DNA from 4 places in the Paenibacillus sp. FSL F4-0087 genome. Region 3 is predicted to be linked to each of the others. Evidence: predicted binding sites of a transcription regulator. Region 3 holds the regulator's gene; each other region holds the start of a gene.

Region 1 (8,068 bases), 190 kb from region 3:
CCCTGGAGCAAACGGTTCGCCTGCTTTACGGCCATCAGGTGTTGTACCTGTTTTTTTGCCATACACTACGTTCGAGGTGATCGTCAGTACAGACTGTGTTGGGATCGCATTACGATACGCTTTGTGTTTGCGAATCATGCCCATGAAGCTTTCCACCAGTTCAACTGCAATGCTATCGACACTGTCTTCATTGTTACCGTAACAAGGGAAGTCGCCTTCAATTTCAAAATCAATTGCGATGCCTTGTTCGTTGCGGATCGGTTTGACTTTCGCATACTTGATGGCACTCAGAGAGTCTGCTGCAACCGAGAGACCAGCAATACCACAAGCCATCGTACGTACAATGTCACGGTCATGTAGGGCCATTTCAATACGCTCATAGCTGTATTTGTCATGCATGTAATGAATGACGTTGAGTGAGTTCATATACAGTTTGGCGAGCCATTCCATCATCGGTTTGAAACGTTTCATAACTTCATTGTACTCCAGCACTTCGCTTGTGATCGCCGGATATTCAGGTCCAACTTGTGCTCCCGATTTCTCATCACGACCGCCGTTGATTGCATACAGCAATGCTTTTGCCAGGTTCGCACGAGCGCCGAAGAACTGCATTTGTTTCCCGATTTTCATCGCAGATACGCAGCAAGCAATACCATAATCGTCTCCGTAGATCGGACGCATCAGATCATCATTTTCATACTGGATGGAGCTCGTTTCGATGGATACTTTCGTACAGTATTGTTTGAAAGCCTCCGGAAGCTTTGTGGACCAAAGTACAGTCAGGTTCGGCTCAGGTGCAGGGCCAAGGTTGTTCAGGGTGTGCAGGAAACGGAAGCTGTTTTTCGTAACACGGGTTTCTCCATTTACGGACATGCCACCGATGGATTCAGTTACCCATGTTGGGTCTCCACTGAACAATTCATTATAATCTGGCGTACGCAGGAATTTGACGATCCGCAGTTTCATAACAAAATGGTCAACCAGTTCTTGAGCCTGTTCTTCAGTTAGCAAGCCTTCTTGCAAATCACGTTCAATGTAAATATCCAGGAACGAAGAAACACGTCCGAGCGACATTGCCGCACCATTTTGCTCTTTGATCGCAGCCAGGTAACCGAAGTAGAGCCATTGGAACGCTTCTTTTGCGGTTGTAGCTGGCAAGGAAATATCGAAACCATGCATTTCACCCAGTTGTTTCAATTCTTGCAATGCACGAATCTGCTCAGACAGTTCTTCACGCAGGCGAATGACATCTTCATCAATCACATCGACTTCAAGTGCATTCAGCTCACCTTTTTTATTTCGAATCAGGAAGTCCACGCCATACAGAGCTACCCGGCGATAGTCACCGATGATCCGGCCACGGCCGTAAGCATCAGGCAGACCGGTAATAATCCCTGCTTTACGTGCTGCACGCATTTCGGATGTATAAGCATCAAATACGCCCTGATTATGTGTTTTGCGGATGTTCGTAAATATATCAATGACGCCTTGAGGCATTTCAAAACCATAAGCTTCACAAGCATCAATCATCATGCGAATTCCACCGAATGGCTGAATGGAACGTTTGAATGGAGCATCCGTTTGAACACCAACAATCTGCTCTTTGGATTTATCCAGATAACCTGGTTGGTGAGAAACAATCGTTGCTGGCGTGTTTACGTCAACATCGAGTACCCCGCCATTATCGCGCTCTTTTTTGGTCAGATCGGATACGATATCCCATAACTCTTTTGTATTCTGAGTTGCACCTGCAAGAAATGCTTCGTCGCCATAGTAAGGTGATAAGTTGCGTACTAGAAAATCATTCACATCTACGGATTTCGTCCATGTTCCTTTGGTAAAGTTTCTCCAGCCTGTTTGTTGTTTGACATCTTTTTCGATCACCGACATAGTAATCCCTCCACAAATTTGGATTTCCGGACACATGACAGGATGCTTCACTCGTATCATCTGTGCCCAGAGCCGCGATTAATGTGATATTTTTCACATGTAAGCCGGAACATGTTCTCTCTACTTGGGAACCGGAACCGCGGATGAATGTTTTTCTTACATTTTCAGTATACGACTTCGTTCTTTCATCATCTGTGATTTTTATCACAAAGTTTGTGACCATCCTCACTCCACCTGTGCTGTGTCATGGTGAACCCTGCAAATTCACACTTAGCCACTGCGCGGACAGAACAACTTCTGATCAATTTTCAAACCCGAATTTTATTGATTCTATTTTTTAAGGATAAAATACGGGGATAAAGGCGAGCGCTATCGCTTCTTCAGGTTTTTTCTCTCCTCTCCGTTATCGTGTACATTTATGATTCAAACTATATAGCATAGAAGGATGAAATCGTGCTTGAAAGAGAACGCTTCGCTTCTTCAGTTCTTTCTTCCCTCTTCGTTATGGTGTGAATACCTAGTTCAAAAAGTAACATCACCGATTCCGTGTAATCTCTTTTAAAAAAGACAACTGCAAAGATTACGTTATACCTTTTTTTACAGGAAAGACGGCAATCGGGGCTCCCCTTACGGGGAACCCTGACTATATGCCTGGATCATGCTGTTGATTTAGTTGTTATTCAAACTTGCCGTAGAAAGCATTGCGGTACACATCTGCCAGTTCAGTCACCAGCGGCAGTTTTGGATTGGCTGTTGTACATTGGTCCTCGAATGCGCGGTCTGCCAGATAATCGACATGTGCCTCAAAGTCTTTGGCATCGAATCCGATTTCCTGGAACGACTCTTCAATACCCAATGTTTTGTTCAGTTTGCGGATGGCATTGATGAGGCTGGTCACCCCTTCTTCTGTCGTACGTGCAGGCAATCCCAGAATGCGGGCAATTTCGGCATAACGCTCATCTGCCACAAAGTGCGAATATTTCGGGAACGATGCAAACTTCGTCGGTTTTTTCGCATTGTAGCGGATGACGTGCGGCATCAGGATCGCATTGGTACGTCCATGTGCAGTGTGGTACTGACCGCCCCATTTGTGCGCCAAGCTGTGGTTAATGCCCAGGAATGCGTTGGCAAAAGCCATACCGGCAATCGTCGAAGCGTTATGCATTTTCTCACGAGCCAATTTGTCACCTTGCAGCGCCGATTGCTCTAGGTATTGGAATACCAGTTGAATCGCTTTGATCGCGAGTCCATCCGTGTAATCATTCGCCATAACGGAGACATACGCTTCGATCGCATGCGTCAGTACGTCCATACCTGTGTCTGCGACAGCCGTTTTAGGCAGAGTGTATACAAACTCAGGATCCACGATCGCCACGTCTGGTGTCAACTCGTAGTCTGCCAGCGGATATTTGGTATTTCCTTGATTTTTATCTGTAATAACCGCGAACGATGTTACTTCCGAACCTGTGCCCGAAGTTGTCGGGATTGCTACGAATTTCGCTTTCACGCCGAGACGTGGATATTTGTAGATCCGTTTGCGGATATCCATGAATTTTTGCTTCAAGTCGTTAAAGTCTGTGTCAGGATATTCATAGAACAGCCACATCGCTTTGGCAGCATCCATCGGTGAGCCCCCACCGAGTGCGATAATGCAGTCTGGCTGGAAGCGACGCATCATTTCCGTACCGCGGTCTACCGTTGTTGTGGATGGATCGGGTTCGACATCAGAGAACACTTCAATGGCTACTGGCATTTGACGTTGACGCAGATAGTGCTCTACTTTTTCCACATAACCGAGTTTGACCATCATCGCATCCGTAATAATGGCTACGCGTGTGATGTCCGGCATTTTGGCAAGATACTGTGTTGCACCTTTTTCGAAGTAGACTTTGTTCGGCACTTTGAACCACTGCATATTCACGGTACGGCGAGCCACCCTTTTCACGTTGATTAAGTTCACAGCGGTTACGTTGGAAGAAGTCGAGTTACGTCCATACGATCCGCAGCCCAACGTCAGTGACGGCATGTTGGTGTTGTAGATGTCACCGATGGCACCGTGTGTGGATGGCGAATTCACGATAATCCGTCCGGTTTGCAGACGATCTGCGAATTTGCCAATGACTTCTTCGTTCGTCGAATGAATAACAGAGGAGTGACCCATGCCGCCAAAAGCAACCACTTCTGCTGCACGCTCAATCCCTTCAGCTGCCGTTTTCACTTTGTAACAAGCCAGTACCGGGCTTAGTTTTTCAGCCGACAACGGGAATTTTGTACCTACCCCTTCAATCTCGGCTACGAGAATTTTGGTGTTAGCAGGGACCTCGATACCGCACATTTGCGCAATGCTGACTGCAGATTGACCAACTATCGCCGGGTTCACCGCACATTTCTCAGCATTAATCGCACCTGCGGTCAGTTTCGCAGCCTCATCCTTGTTGACGAAGTAACAGCCGTTCGCGATCATTTTCTTTTTCACCTGATCGAAGATCGGTTCTTCGATGATGACTGCTTGCTCGGAAGCACAAATCATGCCGTTATCAAACGATTTGGACAAAATCAGATCCGTTACCGCTTGATTGATATCTGCGCTTTTCTCAATAAAGCAAGGCACGTTCCCTGGCCCTACGCCCAGTGCCGGTTTACCACAGCTGTATGCCGCCCGTACCATGCCTGATCCGCCTGTTGCCAGAATGAGCGCCACATCGTTATGATTCATCAGCGCGTTTGTACGATCCATGGAAGGATCATCTATCCACTGGATACAATCCGCTGGAGCACCATGCTTCACTGCAGCATCTCGCAAAATTTTGGCAGCTTCCCGGCTACAGTTCTGTGCAGATGGGTGGAAACCGAAGATGATCGGGTTACGCGTTTTGATGGAAATCAGTGCTTTGAACATTGTGGTGGATGTCGGATTCGTTACCGGGGTAATCCCCATGATAATGCCGACAGGCTCCGCAATTTTCTGGAAACTTTCGTACTCATTATCTTCAATAACCCCTACTGTTTTGTCATATTTGATGCTATGATATACATACTCTGTTGCAAATATATTTTTGGTGATTTTATCCTCATACACACCCCGGCCTGTTTCTTCCACGGCCATCTTGGCGAGCATCATATGTTTGTCGAGACCTGCCAGCGCCATCGCTTGCACGATGCGGTCAATCTGTTTCTGATCCATGGACATGAATGCTGCATGTGCTTTATTCGCTTTGTCAATTAACGTTTGAATATACTGACCTGCTGTCGGTTCTTTTACTGGGGCGACTTCGTTCTTTACAGCCATCTCCCTCATCCTCCTAAAGGTTCGTATTGGTTTGTCTCTCTTCTTTACATTCACATCGTATCATGGGGAAAGAGTTAATTATGTGATTTTTTTCACAAAGTATAACAAATTTAATTTAAGTTTTTTAGTGTCCCTCACTTAGCCATTTACACTTCCTATTTAAACTATAGGGCTGTCAGATTCATCCTCCCCTTCAGAAAGTGAATTTAATCACAATGTTTGAAATTTCGCCATTTTTGCCCCCTTTCCACGCCCCTCAAACGGCAAGATAAGGTATATACTGAACTTAAAAATTGAACCACCGCAATTTGTACCGTCCTTTCCGGCCGAGAGATGACCTTGATCAGGACGGCAACGGTTTGCGGCGAACCACGGGGGCCAGTCCAAGCTGCAGAAGGCCGTCCGATGGACACAAAGGGGAGATAGACTTATGAGAGAACAACTGAGTGTACTGGAAAAACGCGGAAATACCAACTGTTTCTCGGAAGCGAATTTCAACCATCTGCTCGTAACGATGAAGGACAGAACCTATCCGGAAGGAACCCATCTGTATTGGGAAGGAGATGTCTCTGACAAACTTTATTATATGAAACGGGGCCGTGCTCAGATCACCAAATCCACGGATGAAGGCAAGGAACTGATTATGTACATGTATCAATCCGGTGATATGATTGGGCAGGCTGATCCGTTCTTCGGATCGAAACACAGCTTTTCGGCGGAAGTGCTGGAGGATAGTGAGATCGGTGTACTGGAGCATAAAGACCTGGAGATGCTGATCTGCCAACACTGTGACTTTGCGATCGACTTTATGAAATGGATGGGTATCCATCACCGGTTAACCCAAACCAAATTCCGTGATCTGATGTTATATGGGAAACCAGGTGCACTCTGCTCCACGCTAATTCGATTGTCCAATTCCTACGGCGAACCCCATGGAGAGCATGTCATGATTCATAAAAAAATAACGCACACGGATCTGTCCAATATGATTGGAGCGACCCGTGAAAGTGTCAACCGCATGTTAAGCGATCTGCGTAAAAAAGACGCCATTGAATACGACAACGGCATGATTGTCATCAAGGATCTGCACATGCTCCAGGGCATCTGTCACTGTGAATTGTGTCCTAACGAGATTTGCCGAATTTGATTTGACGCTTTCCCCATCTTGTAAACATTTGATACGCAAATGAAAAAAGCCCATCTTCTATAACGAAGATTGGGCTTTTGTTATACTTAAGATACAGTAGTCAACTCAAGCTTTACTGCATCACGTGGATTCAATTTCATGTCCAAACCGTTTTCCATCAGTTCCTTATCATTCACCATGATCATCCAGCGTTGGTTCATCCGGGGAATTACATTTTCAACGGAAACGACGAACTTGTTGTTTTCCGACATTCTTACAATCCCACTGGACTTCAATACATCACGCACAGTACATTCCTGAACATACACCCCGGCATATTGACGATTGAGATTTGGCATAATATTTCCACCGCTCACCTTGAGTAATGTTGTTTGGTAAACAACATCGTCTCCCCCACTGTCAGCGGCTTTTACATATATGATCACTTCATCTTTGACATGAAGCTCCATGTCCCAATTTTCCGGGTCAATATCCTTGCCATTCAGTTTGACTGCCCAGCTAAGTGAGGAGTCCAGAGAAACTTCCCCCACGGATTGGATCCGCTTTCCATCTGCTGTAAAATCGACAAGCCCACTGTTCAACAGTGCTTTCTTGAGCGTCAGACCTTCACTAAAATCTCTCTTAATGGACTTCGTTGCGTCAGGCAAAAAAGTGCTGCCATCCACTGCCACAGTGATCGTATTCTGCGATTCGGTCTCTTTGACGATTGGCTGTTCGGAAGGCTGTGTCTCACTACAACCGGCTAATATAACCAGAATAAGCAGACATATACCTATGTAACCGGGGATTCTCTTCTTCATGTAGGTAACACCACCCTGCGTAAAATCATTCACCCTGTTGTCCATAACCTCTATTATGGCACAAAATTCATGCAAAAAAAGTGTCAATGCCGTTACTTTTCATCCAGTAGCGTCCATAACTGGTTTGTACAGCACAAAGAGCCTGCAAGCAGGCCCTTTGGCTCCTAATTATCTTTAAGGTCTATTGAATAGCATGGTTACTGGACACAAGCCTGCATGTAGGTACGGCCCCCGTCTCCATCCTTCAGATACGGATTGAGCCCAAAGAACTGTTCCTCCGACACATAAACACCTGTCAGCAAACGCCCTTCAAGTAATCCACCGTCCACCTGTACACAGAACGAAGGTGCATCCACATATTCCTGATAGAACGGAATCTGACCATATGAATGGTGTACCTTGGATACCTTGCCCTGCTCATGCAGCGGCCGTTCGGAGAAATAGGTAGGTACAATATAACGGGCAATCACATCCAGCTCCTGTACAGTGTAGAAGGTGTCATCACCCAGCCAAGGCGCGAACAGGCGGATCTTCTCATATTGTGACCATACAATCGCCTGAATCAGCATCTCCGCTTGAACAAAACGACCTTCGCCCACATCCAGATACACACGTTCTTCATGAAAGTTGGCTTCAGTCTGTGCTCCGATGGAATCGGGTTGTCTCAGTTCACATCCGATACATTTCCAGCCTCTTGCTGTCTGAATCCATTTTTGCAGTACCGCCGGAGCCATTACCTGACCATTGCTATTCGTGGAATGAGTCTTCTCTCCTGCAACATCATCCTTAACCGACGCGGAATATGAAGTTCGTTTAAATAGCTCCGCAGCTTTTTTGTAGATTAGATGTACCTGGATGGATGCGCTCTCAAGTTCTGCAATATCTTGCTTGCCGTAGCGTACTTCACGGGATAAGCTTTCTTCTCTCATGACAATTGGCCTC
Region 2 (8,068 bases), 2.1 Mb from region 3:
TTTCGCTTGCATGATAATCGTCATCGCCTGTAACAGTACTAGCGCTGAGGCCAGCGCAAGTACTGGCCGGATGCCCGGCAGCTTCAGCAGCCCCCGTCCCATATCAGTACTCCAGGTGATGCTGATCGTTCAGACGTTTGCGGAAAATGTAATAACTCCAGATCTGATAGCCGAGTACAAACGGAAGCAGCGTACAAGCCACAATCGTCATCACTTTAAGCGAATATGCACCGGATGAAGCATTATAGACTGTCAGGTCAAACGCCGAACCCATTGAACTCACCATGACCCTTGGGAACAGACCGATAAATACGGAGGCAAACGCAATTGCAATCAAGGCTCCCGTCATACCGAAGGCCCAGGCTTCACGTTTCTGACGCACAAAGTAAGCGGCCAGCCCCAATGAAGCAGCGCCAAGGACAACCATAATCCAGAGAGCCCAGCCGCGTACGGCAAACACATCGGTCATGAAGTATGTCATCACAGCGTAGATCGCGAGGATCGCGGCCAGCGGCAACATCAGTTTTTTGGCCTTATTCAGGGCACGTTCTCTAAGATCTCCGACGGTCCGCAAGGAAGCAAACAGCAGACCATGCACCAGACACAACAACGTTACGCTCAACCCACCTACCACCGTATACGGATTGACGATGTCCAGGAAGCTGGGACGAAGCTGCATCTGCGCATCAATAGGCAGGCCTTTCATCAAGGTAGCGAAAACAACGCCGAACAAGAATGGTAGTAACGCACTGGAGACTACAATGATGATGTCCCATGTTTTGCGCCAGCGTTCATGTCTCATTTTGCTGCGGAATTCAAAGGCAACTCCGCGTCCGATCAAGGCCAGCAGCACGACGACCAGCGGCAGATAAAACCCGCTAAACAGCGTGGCATACCAGTGCGGGAAGGCTGCAAACATTGCACCCCCTGCCGTAATCAGCCATACTTCATTGCCATCCCAGAACGGACCGATCGAGTTGATCAGGGTACGACGTTCACGATCCGTTTTTCCAATCATTGCAGTGGACATGCCCACACCAAAATCAAAACCTTCCAGAAAGAAAAAACCAACAAACAAGACGGCAATCAGCAAAAACCACAACTCACTTAGTGACAACAGAATAACCCCCATCCACGCCGAACGGATCGGCCGATTCATCATGCTCCTCCGGCTTTTCGACTGCACATGGCCCTGCCTTGATTTCACGAACGAACAGGTAGACCATCACAATGCCGAGAACCGTATACGCTGCTGTAAAAGCAATGGTGGAGAACAAAATCTGGCCTGCGCTTACGTTCGGAGATACCCCGGCTGCGGTTGTCATATAACCAAATACTGTCCACGGCTGCCTTCCCACCTCAGTCATAATCCAACCCGACGTATTGGCGATAAACGGAAGGGAAATGGCAAACACCATCAAGCGCATAAACCATTTTCCTGCCCCCTCCAACTTGCGGCGCATCGCCAGATAGGTACCGTATAAAGCAAGCAGAATCATCAAGCCGCCCGCAGCAATCATGATGCGGAAGCTCCAGAACGTCGTCCGTACCGGAGGAATGTAGTCTCCTGGACCATACGTCTGCTCATACTCCGCCTGCAATTCTTTCATGCCTTTGACACTGCCAGAGAACTTGCTATAGGACAGATAACTGAGCAATCCAGGGATTTTGATTTCGCCGGAATTCTCCTGTTTGTTCGGGTCGATAAAGGCTACCACGGTCCATGGTGCAGGGTCTTCCGTCGTCGTCCATGTTCCTTCACTGGCTGCCATTTTCATTGGCTGCGTCTCCACTAGATATTGCGCCTGGAAGTGACCCGAGAAGGCAACCCCCAGCGAGGAAACCAGGCCAATAATGATGGCAATGTTGAACGATTTGCGGAATATTTCCACATCCTGCTTCTTCATCAACTTGTAGGCACTAATCCCGGTTACGACGAATGCACCTGTCATCAGGGCACCAAAGATCGTGTGCGGGAACTCTACCAGCAGTTGACCATTCGTTATCAGTGCAAAGAAATCATTCATCTCGGCGCGGCCATTATTAATCTCGAAGCCAACCGGATGCTGCATGAATGAATTGGCTGCCAGAATCCAGAGCGCGGACAGGAATGTGCCGACAAATACAAGCCAGATACACGCCAAGTGCACCTTTTTGGACAAACGATCCCATCCGAAAATCCAGAGTCCAATAAAGGTAGACTCCATAAAAAACGCCAATAAGGCTTCTACAGCCAGTGGCGCACCAAATACATCCCCGACAAAACGGGAGTACTCCGACCAGTTCATGCCGAACTGGAATTCTTGCAGAATGCCTGTTACTACCCCAACGGCGAAGTTAATCAGGAACAGTTTGCCCCAGAATTTGGCCATCGTTTTGTAAACTTCCTTACCCTTCACTACGTACAACGTCTCCATAATGGCTACCAGCAGCACAAGACCGATGGACAGCGGTACAAAAAAGAAATGGAAAATCGTTGTGAGCGCATATTGGATACGCGATAACATGATCGGATCCATACCGTTACCCCTTCTTTCTGTTCATATCGCAGTTTTCGTATTTGGCATTGAAGCCCCTTCTTCCGTTTCTGTCAGCCAAACACGTATTGATGAACGTATTGTGCCAGATAGACTATTTTATACATGTGACAATTATCACAAACCCTGCCATGACAGCAAAAAAAAGTGACGATGGTCACACAATAGAAAAAAATAAACCTAATCTTTGAGCTTGCCAGCTTCGTCTATTCACGGAAGATGCTCATGTTTGGGACGGAACGCCCATATGTTAGTGTCAGGCATAAAATACGCTGGGCAAAATGGGCATTACATATTGAATTATTGGATTCATTGATATCATTCAAAGCAGCGCCAATCTGATGTTTATCAGGTGGTGATGCTTCAATCCGTGAACGGACAAAATGTAAATCAAGTGAGGTGATTCATCGATGGAAGAGCTGTCTCCGATCCCGGACCCGGAGCCTCATCAAGGGGTAGATGCAGAAGAGCCAAGTACGGACCTGTCTGCCTTTCGTTATATTCTTTTCCCCCGGAAGGGAGGATGGTCTGCTTTTCCCTATCCAGACATCGCTGCTCTGATGGTTGCGGAAGGGCCTGTCTACTATGTCAGCAGTCTGGAGCGCTCCGAGGAAATGCCTGCGAATATCACCGTCATCACGCTTCCCGAAGCAGAACAATTGCTGCAGGAGCCCCGTACGGTTGCTGTGGTTGCTCATCCCTACTGGCTTACCGCCACAGCCTCGCTCCATCCGGAGCTCTGTATTGTACTTCTTCCCGAGCCGGTTGGTGAAGAAGCCGAGTCCCCCTTATGGGAGAGCTGTATTTCAAGACTGGTCGGTATCGCCGATCTGGTGGGCACCACTTCAGAAACACGCTACATGAAGCTGGTATTCCAGGGTGTACGCGCCATCTGGCTGAATGGTGAGGATTCCTCCCCTGCTGGTGTCATGCAAAAGGATGACCTCGAGGTCCCTCTCCGGGACTATGAACTGCTATTCCTGCATGCGCTGCGGCAGACCCTCTCGGGTGTTCAGGATACGGTCACCCAGCTGCAATGCAGTGTGCGGGCCGACTTCTATCGTCAGCTTCGATCCAAAGCAGGAGCGCATGAGACAATTTCCTTTTTGCTGGCAGCCTATGAGTATGTGCTAGAGGATTCGAGAGCGGCCGCTTCACTCAAGGAGGCCTTCTCCCACGCGGTATTAAACGGGCGCAATGATTGTGTAAGCTCCCACTATCGATTCCTCTCCGCCATTCATGCAAGGGCCGGGGAAATCGAGAATGCGCTGCAGGTTTATGGAATCAGCGCAGGCAACGAGCAGGAACGGCACCATTATGAACAACTCTGTCGCTGGCTGGAGGCCGGAGAGGAACAGCTTGTCCGGGCAGAACTGCTGCGTCTGAATGATGATTATGGAAACGCATTGCACATTTTGGATGAACTCGGAGGCGAAACGGCACGGCATTGGAAATTTCGTATCTATCAGGAGACTGGACGTGTGGAAGATGCATTAGATTTGGTGCATGCAGTGGATATTCAGGATAGCCCCAGCCGACAGGATTATCGGCAATTATCAGGTCTAGCTCTGGCTCTGCGGGGAGAACGTCACGGGGCGGTGAGACAATTTCTGGAGACAGCACTGGAGGATGAAGATGCTCTTGCGCGAATCGTCGAGATGGAGCTGTTGGATCAAGCCGTCCAGCAATTGCTGGGGGAGGTGCCATGATGCTGGACCCGAAGAAGCGCAGACTACATGTGAATGGACCGATGGTGCATAAGGATATACGATCCGAAACAACTCATACTCCAACGGAAACGCTGGAATCGCTGCATGCTGACCCAGAGGGACAAGGGGATCAGCAGCATGCTGCAAAACACCAGGATACAGACCTATTCAGAGAGCCGTTTTCCGTTCGTCGGGTTCGTAAAAGTCAGGGCAATAAACTGACCGCCATGCTTCAGGTACGTAACGAGCGAGGGCGATATCTGGAGGAAGTGCTGGACGATTTAAGTGAGTTTGTGGATGAGATCGTCATTGTGGACGATGCCAGCACAGATGGAACACCCGATCTATGCAGAGCCTATCCAAAGGTCGTTCGTCTGGAAGTGCTGGAAAAGCCGTTATTTGCGGAGGAATGGCGATTACGCAATGCACTATGGCAAGCAGCAGCAGGTACCTCGCCGGATTGGTTGCTCTCGGTTGATGCCGATGAGCTATATAGCACGGAAGCGAAGAAAGCGATACGCGCTCTGATTAACCAGGACCATGCGGACTGGATCGCTTTCCGCTTCTACGATATGTGGGGCGGACGAACTCACTATCGGGAAGATGAGCTTTGGGGGCTTCACCGACGTCATACCGCTTCTCTGGTTCGATATATGCCGGGTTATCCTTACTTTTATCCGCAGCAAAATCATCATGTGCCTCGCCTTCCCTTACCCTGCACTGTACTGCCCGGAATCAGCACAGAATTGAAAGTCCAGCATCTTGGCTGGGCAGGAAGTCTGGAGGATCGGGTTCGAAAATATTTGCGTTATAAACGAATTGATCCACACGGCGAGTGGGGCAGCCTGGAACACTATGAATCAATTCTTGATCCGGAGCCCCGACTGATTCCGTGGAAGGAGGAGCAGTGAGATGGGCGTGGTCAGCATATTGACACACAGCTTCACCGATGGATATAACCGGGAATTCAGCCGGGTGTTCGGGGGCGGTCTGGAGCGTTACGTTCTTGATTTGTGCAGTGTAATCCGCGGATTGGGACATATCCCCGAGGTTCATCAGTTGTCCTATTTTGAAGCTTTTCATACCCGCACGGAACAGATCGATGTATATGGGTATGCCTACGATATGAATGATGTGCCCGAAGCTTTTGTCCGAATGGCTGCGGCAGCGCGAGGGCCTGTGATCTATGCAAGCTGCCTGTGGCAGCCCATTGCCTACAAGCCGGGCAGCCTCGGTATCTGCCATGGCATTAACTGGGATCGTCCCGCGCTGCCACTCGAAACCAAGCAGCAAGTTGCTGAGCATATTCAGCTGGCACTGGATGGACTTGTACGCATCGTGTCGGTCGATTCCCATTTTCAGACCTTTTGCCGTGCTGCTTGTACGTTTGCGGATGCCAGTCAGGTCGTGCTTATTCCCAATGCGGTGGATACCTCCTACTTCACACCTGCTCCGCCAAGGCGTACGTTTGAGCCTGAACAGGAAGAAGAATGGCTGGCTGCATGGAAGAAAGATCTTGCAGGCCATGAAGAGCATGCTGAAGCTGCCATCTCGGGGTTGAATGCTGCGTCATCCGTGGGGGAAAGAAACGTTGGAAACGGCATGGTGCGGGCGGACAAATCCGAGGTGACAGTAATCGCTGAAGAACTGGACTCGAGGGATATCCAACAGGGCCGCACTGGTCGGCAGCCAAATGAGCTGATGGATGAACATTTGAAGGATCAGGGCGACGACACACCGGCTGCAACTAATGTGAACCCCTCACGTCCACTGCGCATTTTATATCCACGCCGCATCAGCATGGAACGGGGCATTATTCCGATGATGCTGGCAGCAGACCGACTGCTCGGTGCCTTTCCCGATCTGGAGGTCGAATTTGCGGGAGAGCTGGTTGAAGGCAGTACGGTGGGTCGATCCTTCCGATATTGGCATCGTACGCACCCCCATGCGGATCGAATTATACAGCGCACGTATGATTTTCGGGATATTCGCGAGGCCTACCATCAGGCAGATATCGCGGTGATCCCGACAGTCTTCTCGGAAGGAACATCCTACGCTTGTCTGGAGGCGATGAGCTGTGGACTTCCGGTTGTTGCTTCCAATGTTGGCGGATTGAATGATCTGATTCAGGATGGCTTCAACGGACTGCTGGTACCTCCAGGGGAAGAAGCGCTGACCGCCGCGCTGGTGCGTCTCGTTCAAGACCGGGCCGAGCGGGAGCGGCTGGGTATCTATGCCCGCGAGACGGCGCTATCCTACGACATCTCCCACTGGCGGCGCAGATGGAGTACGGTATTGGAATCTTTTCTGGCAGAAGCAGGATTAAAGGAGGGAATTCGGGGATGATGGATACGCCAAATGCAACGGATTTCACGGAATCAAGATACATTCGGGAGGGCGACCCCAAAACGGATACATTGGTTTTTCCACTGCATCCTGCGTGGTGGAGCCGTCCGTACGAGTACGAATGGGCACGCCAGTTTGCACGTCAAGAAGACGTCGTACTCGACGCCGCCTGTGGTATATCCCATCCATTCAAATTTTGGCTGGCAGAGCACTGCCGGGAAGTTCATGCCTGTGATTGGGATGAGCGTATTTTGTCCAGAGAAGCGATCCGGCTGGATATCGCTTCTGATTTTGGTGAACAGGCCGCACGCGACCTGCCGGAATTGAGCCTGGACCGACTGCATCTTGCGCAGGCCAATCTGGCTCAGCTTCCGTATGCACCGGAGATGTTTGACAGCGTATTCTGCATCTCTGTGTTGGAGCATCTGGATACAGGCACGATGCTGCGCGCCTTTCGCGAGTTCGCCAGGGTGCTGAAGCCGGACGGACGGTTGATAGCCACGTTTGATGTACCCGAGATGCGCCCTGATCTGCTGGAGACCATTATGGCTGTCACTGGACTGACGATCGAAGGTAAGCTGAGCGTGAAAGAACCGGAGGATGCCATCTGGTCTGACATGTATGGCCCGGCAATCCGTTGTTTTCGTGCTGTTATTCGTAAGGAGTAATTGGGATGGATAAATGGGATCACTGATGAGGGCATAGATTGAGATTAACTCCAAATCCTTAAACCTTTGGATACCGAAGCCGTTAGAGATGAACCAGCAGCATGCTGCACTGGTTAGCGTATGCTTCGGTGGATGCTGCGCCGGGTGATGTCAGGCGCAGCAGGGTGTGCAGGCCCGGCGGGACGGTGGTCGCCGGGCTGCCGGAGGCGGCGGGTTGCCGTGCAGTGACTTGGGCCCATTCGGCCCAATCACGCGCAGTGCGCTGCCGCCCTGCGAGCAAAGCGAGCGTGCCCGCCAGTACCATGGCGGGCACTTCGTGCGTGAAGGGCTGCTGGGCGCCATGCGGCGTGCCGAACAGCGCATGCAGCCCTTCACGCACGCTAGCGGGAGCGCGCAGCAGCCCGCAGCGGGCCGCAGGCGGAAGCGCCGCGAGCAGCGCCGGCGCCTGGCCGGGCGGCAGGGCCTGCAGCAGGCGCAGCCATGCGGCCCAGGCGCCTACGCGCGCGAGCGCCAGCGCCGCGGCGTGCACGGCCTGCGGCGCTGGCGGGGCGCAGCGAGCCGGGGCGCCGCCGCGCAGCAGCGCTTCCGCTGCGCGGGCTGCGTCTGGCGCGGCCCCCTGCTGGCGGGCCTTACGTCGCGCTGACGGCGACGCTGCGACGCCTCGCGCTAAGCCCGCCGCAGCCCGGGTGCGGTGCTCGCCGGGCTGCTTGTGGCCGAGCGCCCACAGCGCTAGCGCCGCCTCCGGCTCGTGCTGCGCATGCGTTGCCCAGGGCTGCAAAGCCGCCATGGCAGCGGCGTCCTCGCCGAG
Region 3 (8,068 bases):
TGCTTGGCACTCTCTTGACCCCCGATTTCTTCAAAAGTCAGCTTGGATGGTCCTTTTTTCTTGCGTTTACGTTCCTGACCTGCGCCCACCGTAATTCCGCCACGCATTTGCATCATAAGCAGCAGAGCACCCACAAGCATTGCAGCGATCAGAATGGGAATCATGTTTACACCGATAAAAGCAAGAAAGATAATTAATACGGGTACAAATCCAATGGCAATTTCTTTCGTCCATTTAGGCATTAGGCCACACTCCTATCTGACCGGGCACACGCGGCAGAATGATAAACTTGCTGGCATCTCCATCTCTGAGACTGACATATACATTATTGTCATCCATGGCTGTATTTACCTTGATCCCATTTGTAGCCATTTTAGACAAGGTCGGTGTAATCTCGGTGTATTGCTTGTTTTCCATCGCTTGAGCTACGGTAAACATCGCGCTTCCCCACCAGCTCTCCAGCGCTTCGTTGGAATGATCCACGACATCCAACTTCAACGAACGAGTGCCAATCAAGGTCTGTCCTTCTTTGTGAATATATTGTACCAACCTGCCCAGATCAACATCCGGCTGCAGATCGAGTTTCAACTGTACATCATTGCGGTTAATAGTTAATTGAACATCATTAACTCCATCGTACTGGGTAACCATCTTTTCAATTGGGCTTTGCACAGCCACATGACGATACACAAACCAACCTCCAAACAACACAACGGCTGAAATGACGGCAGTCAGAGCAATAGGCAATACTTTTATTTTCAAGTGAGTTACCCCTCCTAAATTTTGGCCCATCCTATAACTTGTAGGCAAGAATATAAATATGTGTACGTAATGTCCTGTGATGTGCCTAACAGGATTTATTTGTGTATGATGTATCCTTGAATACATATTTGAGTATATCACATCGTATATACAATATCTAAGGCGAAAATATGAATAAATTATTAATTTTAACTATTCAAATCCAAAATGATCAACAAAGTACGCCAAAGAACCGGACCAGTCGGGTTTCCGTCTGCCGGTTCTTTAATGTATTCTCTTCAGACGTTAGTACGTCTGCTAATTCTAGCTGTTCGGTATCGTATAGACCAGGTCCACCTGTTCCCCGTTGCTGAAGCGGTAAAACCGATAATAGTTGTGCGTATCATCGTTGTAATACACTTGCCATACATAGATTCCATTCACAACGCCTGGCATGATTCGTTTGATCTCCCCGCCCGGAACTTCAGAGCTGAACCGATTTCGAATCTGAGCCTCATTCATGCCGTTCTTTAACAGTTCCCCGTGTACCGCATTCGTTCCCGTCACCGGTTTGTTATTCTCATCAAACTTCACCCACACCATGACATCCTGGTTATCCTTATTTTTGCCGATCAGGGTCCAGTATATGTTGTCTCCGCCGTCTTTCTGTCCCCAAACATACTTACGCAGCTCTTCGTGGGACGTAATCCCCAGCTGTTCCTGGGCCGCCTGTATGGCCAACGCCTCTTCCTTGCGCTGATCCTGGGTAACATAGACATAATAACGCTGAAGTCCAAACAGAATCAGAACCAGGAGCAGCAGCGAAATCCATATCCACTTCTTTTTTTTCTTCAAAAGCCGAACTTCCTTTCCCTATGACGATGCTGTCCTTGTAATTATCGGGCAAGCAAACTGTCAAATGCCAGCTGAGACTCACGCAGAATGCGCTCTTCATCCATCGTAAGACATTCGCCATGTTTAACCACTTGTTTACCATCCACCCACACATGCTCCACATCTTTGGCCGATGCCGAGTAGACTGTATGGGAAATCAGATCCGTATGCGGATAGAAATGGGCTTGTTCGATGTTCAACGCGAAGAAGTCAGCCTTCATGCCAACTTGCAGAGCGCCTGTATTATTCAGGAATATGGATTTGGCACCATATGAAGTTCCAAGCAGAAGCGCTTCCCCTGCCGGCACTGCAGTAGGGTCACCAGATACACCTTTATGAATCAACGCAGCCAATCTCATCTCTTCGAACATATCCAGGTTATTGTTACTTGCTGGTCCGTCTGTTCCCAGGGACACAGTCACGCCTGCTTTCAACAGATCAGGTACTCGTGCAACACCCGAAGCCAATTTCAGGTTACTACCTGGATTGTGGGAAACTGCTACATCATGCTTTGCGAGAATCTCGATCTCTTCATCATTCAGATGTACCGCATGTGCAACCAGTGATGGACGGGAGAAAAATCCTAGTTTCTCCAGATGTGCAACCGGACGAAGTCCGTAATCAGCCACGTTCTGTTCCACTTCACGAAGCGTTTCAGACATATGCGTATGCAAAGGCAGATTCAGGTCATGAGCAACCTGTACCAGCTTCTCTATGTAATCCGGAGGGCAAGTGTAAGGGGCATGTGGAGAGATTACAGTTGTAATTCTTCCGTCTGCTTGTCCATTCCATTGACGGGCAAATGCTGCGGACTCTTCGAGCTTGCGCAGTTGTTCTTCTTCTGAGCAAAGTCCGATTACCCCACGTGCCAGAGCAGCCCGAACGCCGGATTGTTCCACCACTTTCGCCACCTGATCCATATGATCATACATATCCAGGAAAGCTGTTGTTCCGCCTTTCAACATTTCAAGAACAGATAGTGATGTGCCCCAATATACGTCTTCAGACGTCATTTTGGCTTCCATTGGCCACATTTTCTCCTGCAACCATACTTGTAACGCCAGATCGTCTCCATGGCCTCTCAGAAGCGACATGGCCGCGTGACCATGCGTATTGATCAGACCCGGCAAGAAGAACAGTCCTTTCCCGTCCACCTTTGTCAGACTTTCGTCTCCTTCCGGCAATGTCTCACCAATATGCACAATCTTGTCATTCTCAACAACCATAAAACCTTGAACCACTTTCCAATTCGTACCCTCACACACGGCAAATTTGCCGTTGTGAATTACCCATCTATTTGTCGTCATCTTCCTCGTCGTCCTTTCCATTCTCCAAGTAATAAGCCAGACTAAGCAAATCCGTCGTAAAATCGGCATGATGAATACGAATATGCGGCGGAGTCTTCAGAATCGTTGGTGCAAAATTCAGAATCGCTTCAATTCCTGACTCAATCAGTTGATCTGCAACATTTTGGGCTTCCGTATCGGGAACCGTGATAATACCTATACGAATGTTGTCTTTTTTGACCGAATCCGTTAATTCATTCATTGGTTGCACCGTCAAACTATTGATTTGACTCCCAATCTTCGGACCGTAGGCATCAAATACAGCGACGATCTTCATGTTGTCTTTGAGATAGGCATTGTAATTAGACAAGGCATGTCCCAAATTACCTGCTCCGACAAGAGCTACATTGATCTGCTGGTCTATTTTTAAAATATGGCGGATTTTCTCAATGAGATATGAAACGTCATACCCGATCCCTTTACGACCAAAGTCACCGAAGTAAGCCAGGTCTTTACGAATCTGGGCAGGATTCAAATCCAGCCTCAGTCCCAGTTCTTGTGAAGAGACCGTATTGACTTCGCGCTGATGCAGTTCATTCAAATAACGCAAGTAAACAGGCAATCTACGCACCACGGCTTCCGAAATTTTATCTGATTTCATTCATTGCTCCCCCTTACAAAGGCCACGATAGATAGATGAAAAAGCTGAGCACCCTGTCTAAAACGAGCAAAAAGATTACTGAGTTAAACAGGATGCTCGTTGTTATATAATGGATAATTGCTTTTATTGCTTTTATTCCTTTAATTGCTTTACTCGCATATCCACGAAACAAAAATCATATTACTTAATTTTACCGCCAACCACTGGCGTCTTGCAATAATGGAAGCTACAGAGCGTATCTGTTATTGTTGCTCTTCGGTCGGTCTCTCGAGCCATTCCGAAATACGAGGAACCATCTGCTCGGTGAGCATGTGCTCCATTTTAGGACCAGGTAATGAATATAAAAAGTACTTGCCATAATACGCTTCAATAACGCGTGTATCGTATACAATTACAATGCCTCTGTCTTTGCCTGTACGAACCAGTCTGCCAAATCCCTGTTTGAAACGGATGACGGCTTGTGGCACGGACAGCTTCATAAACGGGTTTTTCTTCTGCTGCTGCAAAAGCTCGCTCTTCGCTTCGACTAATGGATGATTCGGTGGCTGGAACGGCAGTCTGACAATCGCGAGACAAGTCAGAGCCTCTCCTGGAATGTCCACCCCTTCCCAGAAGCTGCTTGTGCCAAGAAGCACCGTTGCTTTCGCATCTTGGAAGCGGCGTGTAAGCTTGGAACGGCTGCCACTGTCCACCCCTTGCCCAAGCAAAGAGATATCATTGCCTGACAAGGCCTCCTTAAGTGGGTCATAGACCTGGCGCAGCATGCGATAGGAGGTGAACAACACCATCATACGTCCACGAGTGGCAATAGCCGTTTCCGCGAGGGAGTGCACGAGCATATCCACAAAGTGGGCATCGCCTACACTGCCCTTCACGCTTGGGAAATCACGCGGAATGACGAGCAGCGCCTGTTCTCGATAATTGAACGGTGACGGCAACATGGACGTTAACAAACGGTTATTCTCGGCAGCTTCCTGCAAACCCAGCTGTTCGATCATGAATTGAAATGACTTGTCAACGGAGAGCGTAGCCGATGTAAGCACAACGCTTTTCTTTTTATCAAAGAACATATCCTTCAATTGTGCACTGACATCGACAGGAACAGCATAGAGCTGAAGTGATTTACTGCGGAACTGGCCGCTGGCCTCCATCCAGTACACGGTGTTGGCATCATCCATCCGCATGAAGAAACGCAGATTATCCTTAATCGTTGCCAAGTCCTTGAGCAGACCTGAGATATCCGTAATCAGACTATCGGACTGATAATCATCCTGATCTTCTTTCACTTCAAGCAGCAGCTTGTCACCTTTACGAATCAAATCACCTAGAGTGACATAGATTTGGTTTTCAGCATCCTGCAATTCCTGCCATTTAGCTGGTTTTTGTGAAGGCTTCAGTCTAAGAGAGAATTGTCCTGTCTCGCCTGGAGAAGCATCGCTGCGTTCAGGCAGCAGGCCAAACAATGTATCACTTAGTCGATCCCACATCTCTTTGACTTCGACCGCAAGCGGGAACATCTGATCAATCATGGAGCCCCACTGTACCGAATTTTCGTGACCCGATAATTGAGAACGAAGCATCGGCAGTTGGCCATTACGGCTATCTTTAAACAGTCGGGTCAGAGTATGAACCAACGTGAAATATTTCATATGAAGACCCAGATGCTTACCTGCTACGTCCTCCAAATGATGTGCTTCATCGATGACGAGACTTTCGTAGGCCGGCAGTAGCTGATGTGCTGCTTTGACATCCGTAAATAATTTCGAGTGATTGGTAATGACGATATCAGACAGCCCGGCTTCATGTTTGGCCCGGTGATAGAAACATTTGCGGAACCAAGGACAGGAACGTCCAAGACAAGACTCAGACTCACTCTGTACTGTCTCCCAGAAGTCTCCTCCGCGCCCGCTTAGATTAAGCTCCTCGTCGTCTCCAGTCTCCGTCTGAGTAAGCCAGACAATCATCTGAGCCGCTGTAAAATAATCCTCTTTCGGTGTAGCGAATTCACGTTTATTGATTTTGTGCTCAAACTTACGCAGACACAGATAGTGCCCACGTCCTTTGAACACTGCTGCCTTGAACGGGAACGGAACTACCTGGGTCAGCATAGGAATATCCCGCTCTCTCAATTGCTCCTGCAGGTTGATGGTATGTGTGCTGACCATGACTTTCTGTTCCTGTTTCACACTTTCATAGATGGCAGGCAGCAAATACCCAAGTGATTTACCTGTACCTGTTCCAGCTTCAATCAAGAGATGTTTCTCTTCATCCAAAGCTTGTCGTACACTGCTGAACATCTGAGTTTGCGCCTCACGCTCCTCATAATGGTCCAGCGTCTCCTTCAGGTTATCTCTAACCTGATCCATGAACTGCTCAAAACTTACGCCTTCCAGCGGATTACCTTCTCGCTCATCGCGTGGTGAGCCTATATCGGTCCAGTCACTCACGTTCAGGGCGAGCTGGCGGTAATACGTATGACCATCCAGATCCTGAATCGGCTCTGCTTCCTTCTCAGTACGCATTCCATCAAAGAACCAACCCAAGTCACTGTCTTCCGGCGCAAACAGGTCACTGAGGCGCTGAATCGTGATCAGAGGCAGTGCACGCAGCTCATCGAGGCACTTCAGTAATACAAAAGCTGTTGCGAGAGCATCACTGTCTGCCTGATGAGGGCGGTCATGCTGAAATCCGAATTCCGAAGACACATAACCGAGTTGATAAGACCCCAGTGACGGAAAAGTGATCTTCAGGAAATCAATCGTATCCAGAATCCGTCCGGTAAATGGCAGATAACCGCATCGATCGAGTGCATTTTGAAGAAAATGAAAATCAAAAGCAACGTTGTGTCCAACAAGAACAACATCGTCAAGCAGCGGAACCATCTCCATCATCATCTCTTCCAATGAGGGAGCATTCGCCACATCTTCATCAGTAATACCGGTTAACCCCGTAATAAACGGAGGAATCGGTACACCTGGGTTCACATAAGAACTATATATTTGAGTTATGCTGTAGTCATGATCTATGATGGCAAGTCCGGCCTGTATTATCTCACCGTCGGACTGCGTGCCGGTTGTTTCGAAATCCAATACGGCAAATTTCATTGCAATGTACGGTCCCTTCCATTCCAGTCTATGTTACAGCATAGCAAAAAAAAGGGCATTTGAAAATTAACTGACAAAAAAGCGGTGTCCCCGCCGCTATGCCAGAGGAGGGAACACCGTCTTTATGCCGCCGAATTGGCCTTAATTTAAGGCAGTCAGCTGATTTGCATATTGCAGTTTTCCGCTGTTTAATCGACATGCTTCCATGTTATACAGCGGTTCGGTCAACGATGGGTCATACTGAAGCGCCTGCGCAAATAATGAACATGCACCTTCAGGATTCGCGAGCTTGGCCTCGATACAGCCCAGGACGTTACATACTAGCCCCTTCAATCTCGGCGAACCGTTCAGATGCATGATCCGCTGCAAGTGTATTCCGGCTTCCTCGGTTTGTTCCAGGTTGAGATAAGCAAGAGCCAGGTAAAAACGAGTCAATGCACTTTCCGGATAGTCGGTCACAACCCTAGAAAATTGCATAATCGCCTGCGGGTACATTTGCAGTTTGAAATATCCCTGACCGCGACTGAAACACTCCAGATGCAGTTCTGGCAGTGCGGTAACAGCTTCCTGTTCAGGTTCGAGGGAAGCAGGCTTATCCAGTTCCCTTTCCCTCACCTGGCTCATTTTTTCTTCAAACATCAGCCACTCATCAATCATCCCGTCACTCATCCGCTTCAGCAAATTCCACTTTTGCAGCAATTCTTGTTTGCTTAGGCCTTCAGCAGAAGGGTAGCGCTTGATAATTTCATCTAACATGTCGTTCATTTCTGCGAAAACATGCTGGAACATCGATGCATCCCCACCCTTGAAAAAATGGATTAGTGCAGTGACCTGTACTCATTTTTTGTAGAATGGGTCGATTTCATTCCCCTTACCAGTCGATTACATAATCGTCGCATGAACTTCGTGCTTCATCGTTTGCACAGGTTTATTCTGTCCATCCACAAATACAACGGTAGGCTTGTGATTATTTGCCTCTTCTTGAGACATCATTGCATATGAAATGATTATCACGGTATCCCCAGGCTGTACCAGACGAGCTGCTGCTCCGTTCAAGCAGATCACTCCACTTCCACGCGGACCTGGAATGACATAGGTTTCCAGACGTGCACCATTGTTATTATTCACAATTTGCACTTTCTCATTTTCCATTAGATCGGAAGTTTCCATTAGATCTTCATCTATGGTAATGCTACCCACATAGTTCAGGTTTGCTTCCGTAACGGTTGCCCGGTGAATTTTGGATTTCATTAGTGTTCTAAACATGGGACAGTACCTCCGATTTTTGCAGCCTTATATTGTCAATCAATCTTGTTTTGCCGAATTTTACTGCAAGTGCGATCAACAGATCGTCACGACCATGAACTTTTTCCTGATCAGCA
Region 4 (8,068 bases), 260 kb from region 3:
CTTCCAATCCAATTGGGGTAATGTTAGCATCAGTCTGAATATGGCGCTTCAGAGCAATCCATTGTTCCCCATGCTCTTCTTTACTTTCAGTCATCTCCATCATAACAACAGCATCTGCACCTTCCGGTACCTGAGCTCCTGTCATGATCCGAGCAGCTGTACCCGATGTAATCGTAAGATCCGATGTATACCCGCATGGAATTTCATCAATGATACGGAGCCAAATCTGCTGCTCGCTTGATGCTTCAATCGTATCCGAACTTAGAATCGCGAACCCATCCATTCCGGAACGACGAAAGAATGGGTAAGGATGGGGAGCATGAATCGTCTCAGCAAGCGTTCGACCATGTGCTTGCTCAAGTGTTACTTTTTCTATTGAACCCGAACTGACATGAGCAGCAACTTTCGCCTGCGCATCCGGTACTTGTATAGCTTTACGGATAAATTTCGCAGTCGTCATATCCGTTGAATGTGAATTTATTTTCAATGGTGATAGAACCTCCCTGGATCATTTGTTCATCTTAAAAAGTGTAGCCCGAAAGCTAGGTCATGACAAGTACTCTCCAACATATCATTCACATGAAAGACGAATGGACAGACCATAATATGTAAGAGAAAGGAGCTGACCTTTATGAACCAACGATGCGAATTATGTGGAAGGGAGCCTGTCGAGACAACAGTACATCACCTGACACCGAAAGAAATGGGCGGAACACATATGCCTACTGCAGATCTTTGTATCCCTTGCCACAAACAGATTCATTCTCTGTATACCAATCGCGATATTATTACCTTAGGTTTAACTGAGATACAGGCTCTAAGGAAAGATGAACGCATCGCTCCTTATATCCGCTGGATTCGCAAACAACCTGCCACAACCATTCCTCGTGTTCGAAAGTCCCATCATGTCCGCAAATCGTAAAACAAAAAGAACAGCGTCCAAGGTCATGTTCAGTGGCATAGCTCGCTCCACCTTACCTTTTCACTGTTCTTCTGCTAATGCTTTAATATTGCGGGCCCCATTCATGAGGAGTGCTACCTACGCCTCATGATTCGGCCGCCGCCAACCCTCGTTTTGGGTTTTTTATAGGAACTCTTCGGTGAATCAAATAATCCTCCAAGGCCGCCACTACTTTTATTACGATCAATTGTGCCTTTGCTTTGTTCCTTATTCCGGCTGAATAATCCTCCACCGGAGCCTACGCTTGAATCCTTATCGCTGCCACGACGGGTAATCGACCCTTTCCGGTCAACGGTAATGGGCGGCGCAACCTTTTTATCGCTGCTCGTCGGTGTCCGATAGGAACCTTCTCTTGGTTTGTACGTGTCCTTGTTCGTATAACCCCGATACGTACCGGACCCTCTACCCCCGAACGAATCAAACAAATTACCGATTAATGTTGCGGTTAAATAACCTTGCAAAAAGGACGAATCATAATTCTGCCGAACATATTCCTTTGAATCCACCTCAACCAAGGTGTCTTCCGCTTTATTCGGGTCTTGCTGCAAATGATAATACTGGTCCTGATACACCAGGAACATCCGCTCTGTATTTTCCGCCGAGATCTGATCCGGCTTCCGCTGTTCAGATAAATCCTGAGCAACCTCTGGAACGGTACGATCGGCAGCTCGGTACACATAGGATGTCGTATTACCACTGCCGCTGACCGATTCAAGCGGATATGTGTCCTGAACGGATGGTGCTCCGCACGCGGACAGCAGCGACATCACAAGGCTGAGGACCAGCATTAATTTTAATGCATGTGCCAAGCGCTTTTTCATTGGAACCTCTCCTAGCTCGAACGAATCACTTTGATATCCGCAGGAAGAATGGACTCACCTTCATACAGCGTAAATCTTCTGTCTTGCCACTCCACACGCAAAAGCATGTTATCATCAGACTGATATTGCCATACTAATTGTTCCCCAGCCTGACCATAGGGTGTCCTGCCTGCAGTGGTTACCATTCCTCCGTATTCTTCCTCCAAATGATACGCACGTCCATCCAGATCCAGCAACGTAGGCACCTCGTCTGGTGCATCGAGACGGCCATCAATTGGTGTATAGAGGGCATACCGGGTCATTTCCCGTTCTTCAATATGCAAATGTCGGATTGCCGTACCATCCTGCAACGTGAGTACAGCTGCATTTCGCGCTCGATGATGTACCCGCCCAACAACTTCATAGGTGACCAGCGAAACTTCACAGATATCACCAGGTGCCAGCTGAAGCATTGTTTTCTCTACCTTAGGCGGTTCAGGTTTGGCTATTATCCCTTTAATCCGTTTCCACACACTCATACCCATTACTCCTGTTCTTTATCTTATAAACAAGCTGCAATAATTAATGCGCCCACGATATGTAGTGCACCCGAGAACAAACCATAACCAGTCTTGCCCTGCTGTATTCCCGTATCCAGATCCAGGTTGGCCCATCTCCGAATCATAAAGTGAACCACACTCTCCAGAATCAGCAAAATAATAAATGAAACAACGGATACCAACAACGCTTCTCCAAGATGACCGGCTGTCGAAATGGAGGTGGCGAGTACATATCCCTGAGCAAACAGCTTCATAACCATACGTGTTGTAACGGCCATATTGCCCGCCTTCACTTCAGCAAAATCCTTATACTTCGTGAACAAAGAATCCACATACATTAAGACAAACAGCAAAACCGAACCCGATAACGTCCAGACCAGCATTGCCAAAATGTTCAAATCCATTTACATAGCCCCCACATCTCAACATGAACCGCAATTAAAAGCGAAGGAGAAACGCTGGTCTCTCCTCCGCTGGTGCCCCTGCTTGCTTACAAGGTTTTAGTTCTTATTTTCGTATTGCTTCATCAGTGCTGCCAGTTCATCCTCAACAGCCTGATCTTTGCCCAGCTTCTCGAACTCATCATCCAGCGATTTTCCTTTGGACGACATCTCATTGCTGGCTTCGGCCTGTGCTTCCATCTGCATCATTTTTTCTTCCATGCGCTTCATGCCGGCACTTGCAGTGTCGGAGCCAAATCCGTTCAGCGCCTTGTTGATTTCGGTTTGAGCTTTTGCAGCGTTGTAGCGCGCAACCAATGTTTCACGTTTGTTTTTCATTTGCGTCAATTGTTTGCGCATTTCGTCCAGCTTGCCACGAAGGTTATCGGCAGAAGCCTTGTTTTGATCATAGCTTGTTTTGTACTCGGCCATCTTCTCTTCAGCGACCTTCTTCTCTTCCAATGCCCGACGAGCCAAATCCATATTCTGTGCACGCGCTGCTGTATGTGCTTGCTCCTCACGTTTCTTCACGAGAGCTTCCTGTTCTTCAAACAGCTGCTTGAATTTCTTCTCAATGGCGATCTGTGCAGCAACAGCTTTCTCCGCATCTTCCAGATCTTCCTGCATATCCCGGATATATTGATCCGTCATTTTGATCGGATCTTCTGCCTTGTCAATAATAGAGTTAATGTTAGACATCGTTAAATCGCGCAATCGTTTGAAAATGGACATTATGGTATTCCTCCTAGTCGATAGTTCATCCTTGTATATAATCATACATACGTGGCAATGTTCTACTCGTTTCAATTTTAACAAAAAAAATCATAAAAAACGATTTTAGCCTGCTTAGCCTAAATGGAACTATTGAATCAATCGACCCGTTTGGCACAGCTCTTCATCAAGCAGCTTCTCTGCAGTCTGCACAATCTCGTCAATCTGCATCCGCGTAATTTCATCAAAGTGAATCCCCATTATTACGGTAACGGTTACCTTTAAATGAAGGGCAGCCTTACGTGCCAGTCTCTCACACAACTCTTGTTCTTTATGCCCTGGAATATGCACCGTAGCCCCACTCACTCGTTCACGGTCTGGATAAAATGTGGCTACTGCTCCAATATGTGATCTTCCTCCAGTTACCATAAACACTTTGTCTTCCCCTGCCTCAATCACCTGTAAACGAACGGAGTTTAAATCGTATGTACTCATTTTGCTCCACCTGTCCTTTTCAATATGTATATGTATGGTGGAATTATGGCTCCGATTTAATGAATCAGCAGTGAAACATCTCACATCATGCATAAATACGGATGGCCCCGGGCATACCAAAGAGAACGCAATTTGGGAAAAGGAGGCACGAACATGCGTATACGCCTCATCATGTTATCCATCATGGTCATTCTTCTGGGAGGAAGTTATGCTCCTGCTCAGTTATGGGCTTCTTCAAGCCCGCAAACCGAACCTGCTTCGAAGTCTGATTCTCCTGAAGAAGAACAGTTGACTCTGGGACAACTCAGACAGAAATATGCGGATACGTTCAAAACCAATGGCCCCTCAACAAAAAAGGTCGCTCTGACTTTTGATGATGTTCCTGATCCACGGTTCACACCGCAGGTGCTGGATATTCTAAAAAAATACAAGGTGCGGGCTACGTTTTTCATTGTAGGAAATCGCGCTGAGAAACATCCGGATCTGGTGAAACGTATGATAAAAGAAGGGCATATTGTGGGCAATCACAGCTACAATCACCCGGAATTCAGCAAGCTAACCATGAATGCATTTCGCAAACAAATCTTACATACCGGGGATATTATTCGAAATCTAGCGGGTTACACTCCCAAAATGATTCGTCCACCCTATGGTGACATTAACGAGCAACAGCTCCAATGGGCAGCCAAGCAACATTACAGCATCGTGAACTGGAACGTTGATTCTCTGGACTGGAAGGGCCTCTCCAAAGAGGAAGTCAAACAAAACATCCTGTCCGCCGTCAAACCAGGTTCCATTGTTCTGCAGCATGCAGGAGGCGGTGTAGGATCGAAGCTGAGTGGTACGATCGAGGCGTTGCCTGAAGTTATTGAAGAATTGCGAAACCGCGGGTACGAGCTGGTGACTTTGGACGAAATGCTGGAACTGCCAAAGGGTAAATAGATTTGATACGGCAATGGATATTCAAAAGGGTGTTCTTCAATCACATTATTGTGATTGGAGAGCACCCTTTATTGTTTAATTTAGATTAAGTTGGAGTCACATATGATGATGTGCAGCTTGCTTTGATTTTATTTCAAAATGTAAAGTTCCACATCCTGAATACCAAATGTGCTCACGGATTGCTTGCTGCCAGGAATAAAGATATCGATCTTGTGTCCTTTAATGGCACTGCCCACATCACGAGCCGTAGCGACAAATGCCTGTTTTGGCAGTCCTGGATGTGTATGACCTGTCACCAGTACCTTTGTACCCAATGGAATGATACTTGGGTCTACTGCAATGGTACCCAATTCAAGCGGATTACCGAAGTAATCCACAGCACCCCATCCTCCATTTTCGGAAGCATCAGCGGAGTATGCTGTTGCTTTGACGTCGACAGCTTTGCTGTAATCAAACGTTTTTCCCCAGGCTTGTACAACTTTACTATCTGCATTAACGTCAAGGCTTGCGGCAGTTACCGTTTTGGCCTCCGTTTTTGCTGCTGCAGCAGAAGCTGTGTTTGTTGTTTTACCAGGGATCGTAATTTTCAAACCACCATAAATGTTGTAAGCTGAAATGTCATTATTAGCTTTAATAAGAGAGTTAAGTCCAACTCCATATTGTTTGGATAAGGTGTAGAAGGTATCCCCCTCTTTGGCCACATGAACTGAATCAGCATGAGCCGGAACGGCCTGAATGAGCATTGCTGCTGTCAGCAAAGCTGTTGCTGTTTTGGCTATACGTTTCTTGTTAATCATGGTCTTCCTCCCTCATTATGCCTGCGAAGTTAGTTGTCGGATTCGGATGGAGGAAACCACCCTATAGGTTCAATTACATTTAAGAATTTATGTAGCCCTAATTCACCCCAAGCCGTGTGCAAATAATTCTTCCCCTAGCACACTCTGCATCATTACATCCCACACTCCCAACTCCGGAAGTTTCGGCAGGAACAAATATATCACAATTTTGTAACCAGGGGTCGTAGTAAATGTTACCATCTGGCTAATTCACTTTAATATTTAGGCTGAATTCAAGCCGTTTTTTCAAATAAATGTCTATTTGAGCTTTAATCATTGATGACAGAAACGTTACTTTTTATGTAATTCCGTGCGTATCCTTACATAACAAAACAATCCCTGCCGACGGTTCGTCGACAGGGATTGTTGAGGGGATGAAATTCTCATCCAAAGTATAGATTTTGCATTTTCATCTTGATCTTCATCCTTATTATTGGATGGTATTAGAGCACTTTAGCGAGGAAGTCACGTGTACGTGCATGCTTGGGCTCGCCAAACACTTCAGCAGGCGTTCCTTCTTCTACAATAACCCCACCATCCATGAACAGGATACGGTCTCCTACTTCGCGTGCGAAGCCCATCTCATGGGTTACAATAACCATAGTCATGCCGCCCTCTGCAAGCCGCTTCATGACATCCAGTACTTCACCGACCATTTCAGGGTCCAGTGCTGAAGTAGGCTCGTCAAACAGCATGACATGCGGCTGCATCGCAAGCGCTCTTGCAATAGCGATCCGTTGTTTCTGTCCACCGGACAGCTGATTTGGATAAGCGTCTTTTTTGTCAGATAGGCCAACCGTCTTGAGCAAATCTGAGCAGATTTGTTCCGCTTCGTGTGCAGATTGTTTTTTCACTTTAATGGGAGCAATCGTAATATTCTGTTGCACCGTTTTGTGCGGAAACAGATTGAAATGCTGGAATACCATCCCCATTTTTTCACGTGTTGCATTAATGTTATGTTTGGGGTCAGTGATCGATACACCTTCAAAATTAATTTCGCCTGAAGTCGGCTGCTCCAGCAGGTTCAAACAGCGCAAAAATGTACTTTTCCCCGATCCGGACGGACCGATGACCACGACAACCTCGCCTTTGCCAATTGTTACATTAATGCCCTTGAGCACATCGTTATTTCCATATGATTTGTGTAATTGTCTAACGTCTATCACTTGCACTCAACTTCCTTTCCAGTCGACCCAGCAGCTTGGACAAAATGAACGTCAGCACAAAGTAAATGGCCGCTGCAATCAGGAATGGATTCATTCCTTGGTACGTAATGTTTTTGACTACACTTGCCTGGTACATAATGTCCACCATACCAATAACCGAGATGATGGAGGATTCCTTGATAATGGTCACGAACTCATTACCGATCGCCGGCAACACCGCTTTGAACGCTTGTGGAAGCACAATGAAGCGCATGGCCGCACCTCTGCCCATCCCCAGGGAACGAGCTGCTTCCAGTTGACCGCGATCCACACCCTGTATACCTGCCCGGAAAATCTCGGCAAGATAGGCACCACTATTAATGGATAGTGTGATAATCCCCGCCTGAAGTGGCGTGAAATTAATCCCCAACGTTAGAGCAAGACCGTAATAGATAATCATCAACTGAACCAGCATTGGTGTACCACGAATAACTTCAACGTAAGCTGTTCCGATCCAACGCAGAATGGAAACGTCATGCAGACGGAACAAACAAATGATCAAACCGATAATTACCCCGAAGATTACACCGAGTGCAGACAGTAAGAGGGTGTAGCCCACACCTGTTGCATAAAAGCTTTTGTACTGCCAGAACACTTGGAAAATGTTTTGGTCTTTTTTCACCTTGTCTGCCATCAACTTGCTTGCTTCAGTAACCATCTGATCGATTTTATTTTCGCTTTTCAGACGCTCGAGCGTTCCGTTCACTGCACTCAGCAATTCCGTATTGCCCTTACGAATCCCGATTGCCGCTTCGGCCTGCTCTTCATCCGGAATAGCTGGAGCTAATCCAATCACGTCATCCAGGTAACCGGCAGCTACTGTATCCTCAACGATTGCAGCATTTACACGATTGGTCTGCAATTGCAGTACGATATCAGATATTTTATCAAGTGCTGTCAATTTTGCGCCTGGGATTCCCTGGCCAATCGTTTCCTGAATGGAGCCTTTTTGGACACCAATTTTTTCATTTTCCAGATCAGCCATGGTTGGATATTTATCTTTATCCGCATTGCGAACCATGATGACTTGCTTTGATTTATAATAGGTATCGGAGAAGTCAATGCTTTGTCTACGATCATCCGTTGGCGTCATTCCCGAGATGACCATATCCACCCGA

Evidence for each region. The regulator Rex, encoded in region 3, represses fermentation and respiration genes when NADH is low (regulators of the CRP and FNR family bind a similar motif). The targets are predictions, from matches to a motif close to TTGTGAAATATTTCACAA.
Region 1: a site for Rex is predicted at 5,260-5,277, ahead of adhE (bifunctional acetaldehyde-CoA/alcohol dehydrogenase). Genes of this name have one in related genera too.
Region 2: a site for Rex is predicted at 2,643-2,660, ahead of MHB84_RS14705 (cytochrome ubiquinol oxidase subunit I). Genes of this name have one in related genera too.
Region 4: a site for Rex is predicted at 4,036-4,053, ahead of lpdD (prenylated flavin chaperone LpdD). Genes of this name have one in related genera too.

What each region holds. Positions count from the first base shown of each region.
Region 1 is NZ_JBBODJ010000001.1:5,035,087-5,043,154, reverse strand. It holds gene pflB (formate C-acetyltransferase) at 1-1,890, opposite strand, end outside; gene adhE (bifunctional acetaldehyde-CoA/alcohol dehydrogenase) at 2,567-5,179, opposite strand; gene MHB84_RS23135 (Crp/Fnr family transcriptional regulator) at 5,610-6,326, shown strand; gene MHB84_RS23130 (hypothetical protein) at 6,413-7,126, opposite strand; gene MHB84_RS23125 (hypothetical protein) at 7,324-8,055, opposite strand.
Region 2 is NZ_JBBODJ010000001.1:3,147,017-3,155,084, reverse strand. It holds gene cydD (thiol reductant ABC exporter subunit CydD) at 1-102, opposite strand, end outside; gene cydB (cytochrome d ubiquinol oxidase subunit II) at 104-1,120, opposite strand; gene MHB84_RS14705 (cytochrome ubiquinol oxidase subunit I) at 1,104-2,519, opposite strand; gene MHB84_RS14700 (hypothetical protein) at 2,948-4,246, shown strand; gene MHB84_RS14695 (glycosyltransferase) at 4,246-5,157, shown strand; gene MHB84_RS14690 (glycosyltransferase family 4 protein) at 5,159-6,592, shown strand; gene MHB84_RS14685 (class I SAM-dependent methyltransferase) at 6,589-7,260, shown strand; gene MHB84_RS14680 (glycosyltransferase) at 7,343-8,068, opposite strand, start outside.
Region 3 is NZ_JBBODJ010000001.1:5,220,128-5,228,195, reverse strand. It holds gene MHB84_RS24105 (AAA family ATPase) at 1-242, opposite strand, end outside; gene MHB84_RS24100 (hypothetical protein) at 235-762, opposite strand; gene MHB84_RS24095 (cell wall elongation regulator TseB-like domain-containing protein) at 1,066-1,596, opposite strand; gene MHB84_RS24090 (amidohydrolase) at 1,638-2,942, opposite strand; gene MHB84_RS24085 (redox-sensing transcriptional repressor Rex) at 2,929-3,582, opposite strand; gene dinG (ATP-dependent DNA helicase DinG) at 3,825-6,686, opposite strand; gene MHB84_RS24075 (tetratricopeptide repeat protein) at 6,828-7,451, opposite strand; gene panD (aspartate 1-decarboxylase) at 7,569-7,952, opposite strand; gene panC (pantoate--beta-alanine ligase) at 7,945-8,068, opposite strand, start outside.
Region 4 is NZ_JBBODJ010000001.1:5,483,048-5,491,115, reverse strand. It holds gene MHB84_RS25295 (molybdopterin molybdotransferase MoeA) at 1-460, opposite strand, end outside; gene MHB84_RS25290 (restriction endonuclease) at 632-922, shown strand; gene MHB84_RS25285 (DUF4247 domain-containing protein) at 1,036-1,782, opposite strand; gene MHB84_RS25280 (DUF4178 domain-containing protein) at 1,794-2,300, opposite strand; gene MHB84_RS25275 (DUF350 domain-containing protein) at 2,324-2,725, opposite strand; gene MHB84_RS25270 (PspA/IM30 family protein) at 2,822-3,493, opposite strand; gene lpdD (prenylated flavin chaperone LpdD) at 3,623-3,967, opposite strand; gene MHB84_RS25260 (polysaccharide deacetylase family protein) at 4,121-4,909, shown strand; gene MHB84_RS25255 (3D domain-containing protein) at 5,038-5,706, opposite strand; cyclic di-AMP (ydaO/yuaA leader) riboswitch at 5,709-5,904, opposite strand; gene MHB84_RS25250 (amino acid ABC transporter ATP-binding protein) at 6,189-6,911, opposite strand; gene MHB84_RS25245 (ABC transporter permease subunit) at 6,898-8,068, opposite strand, start outside.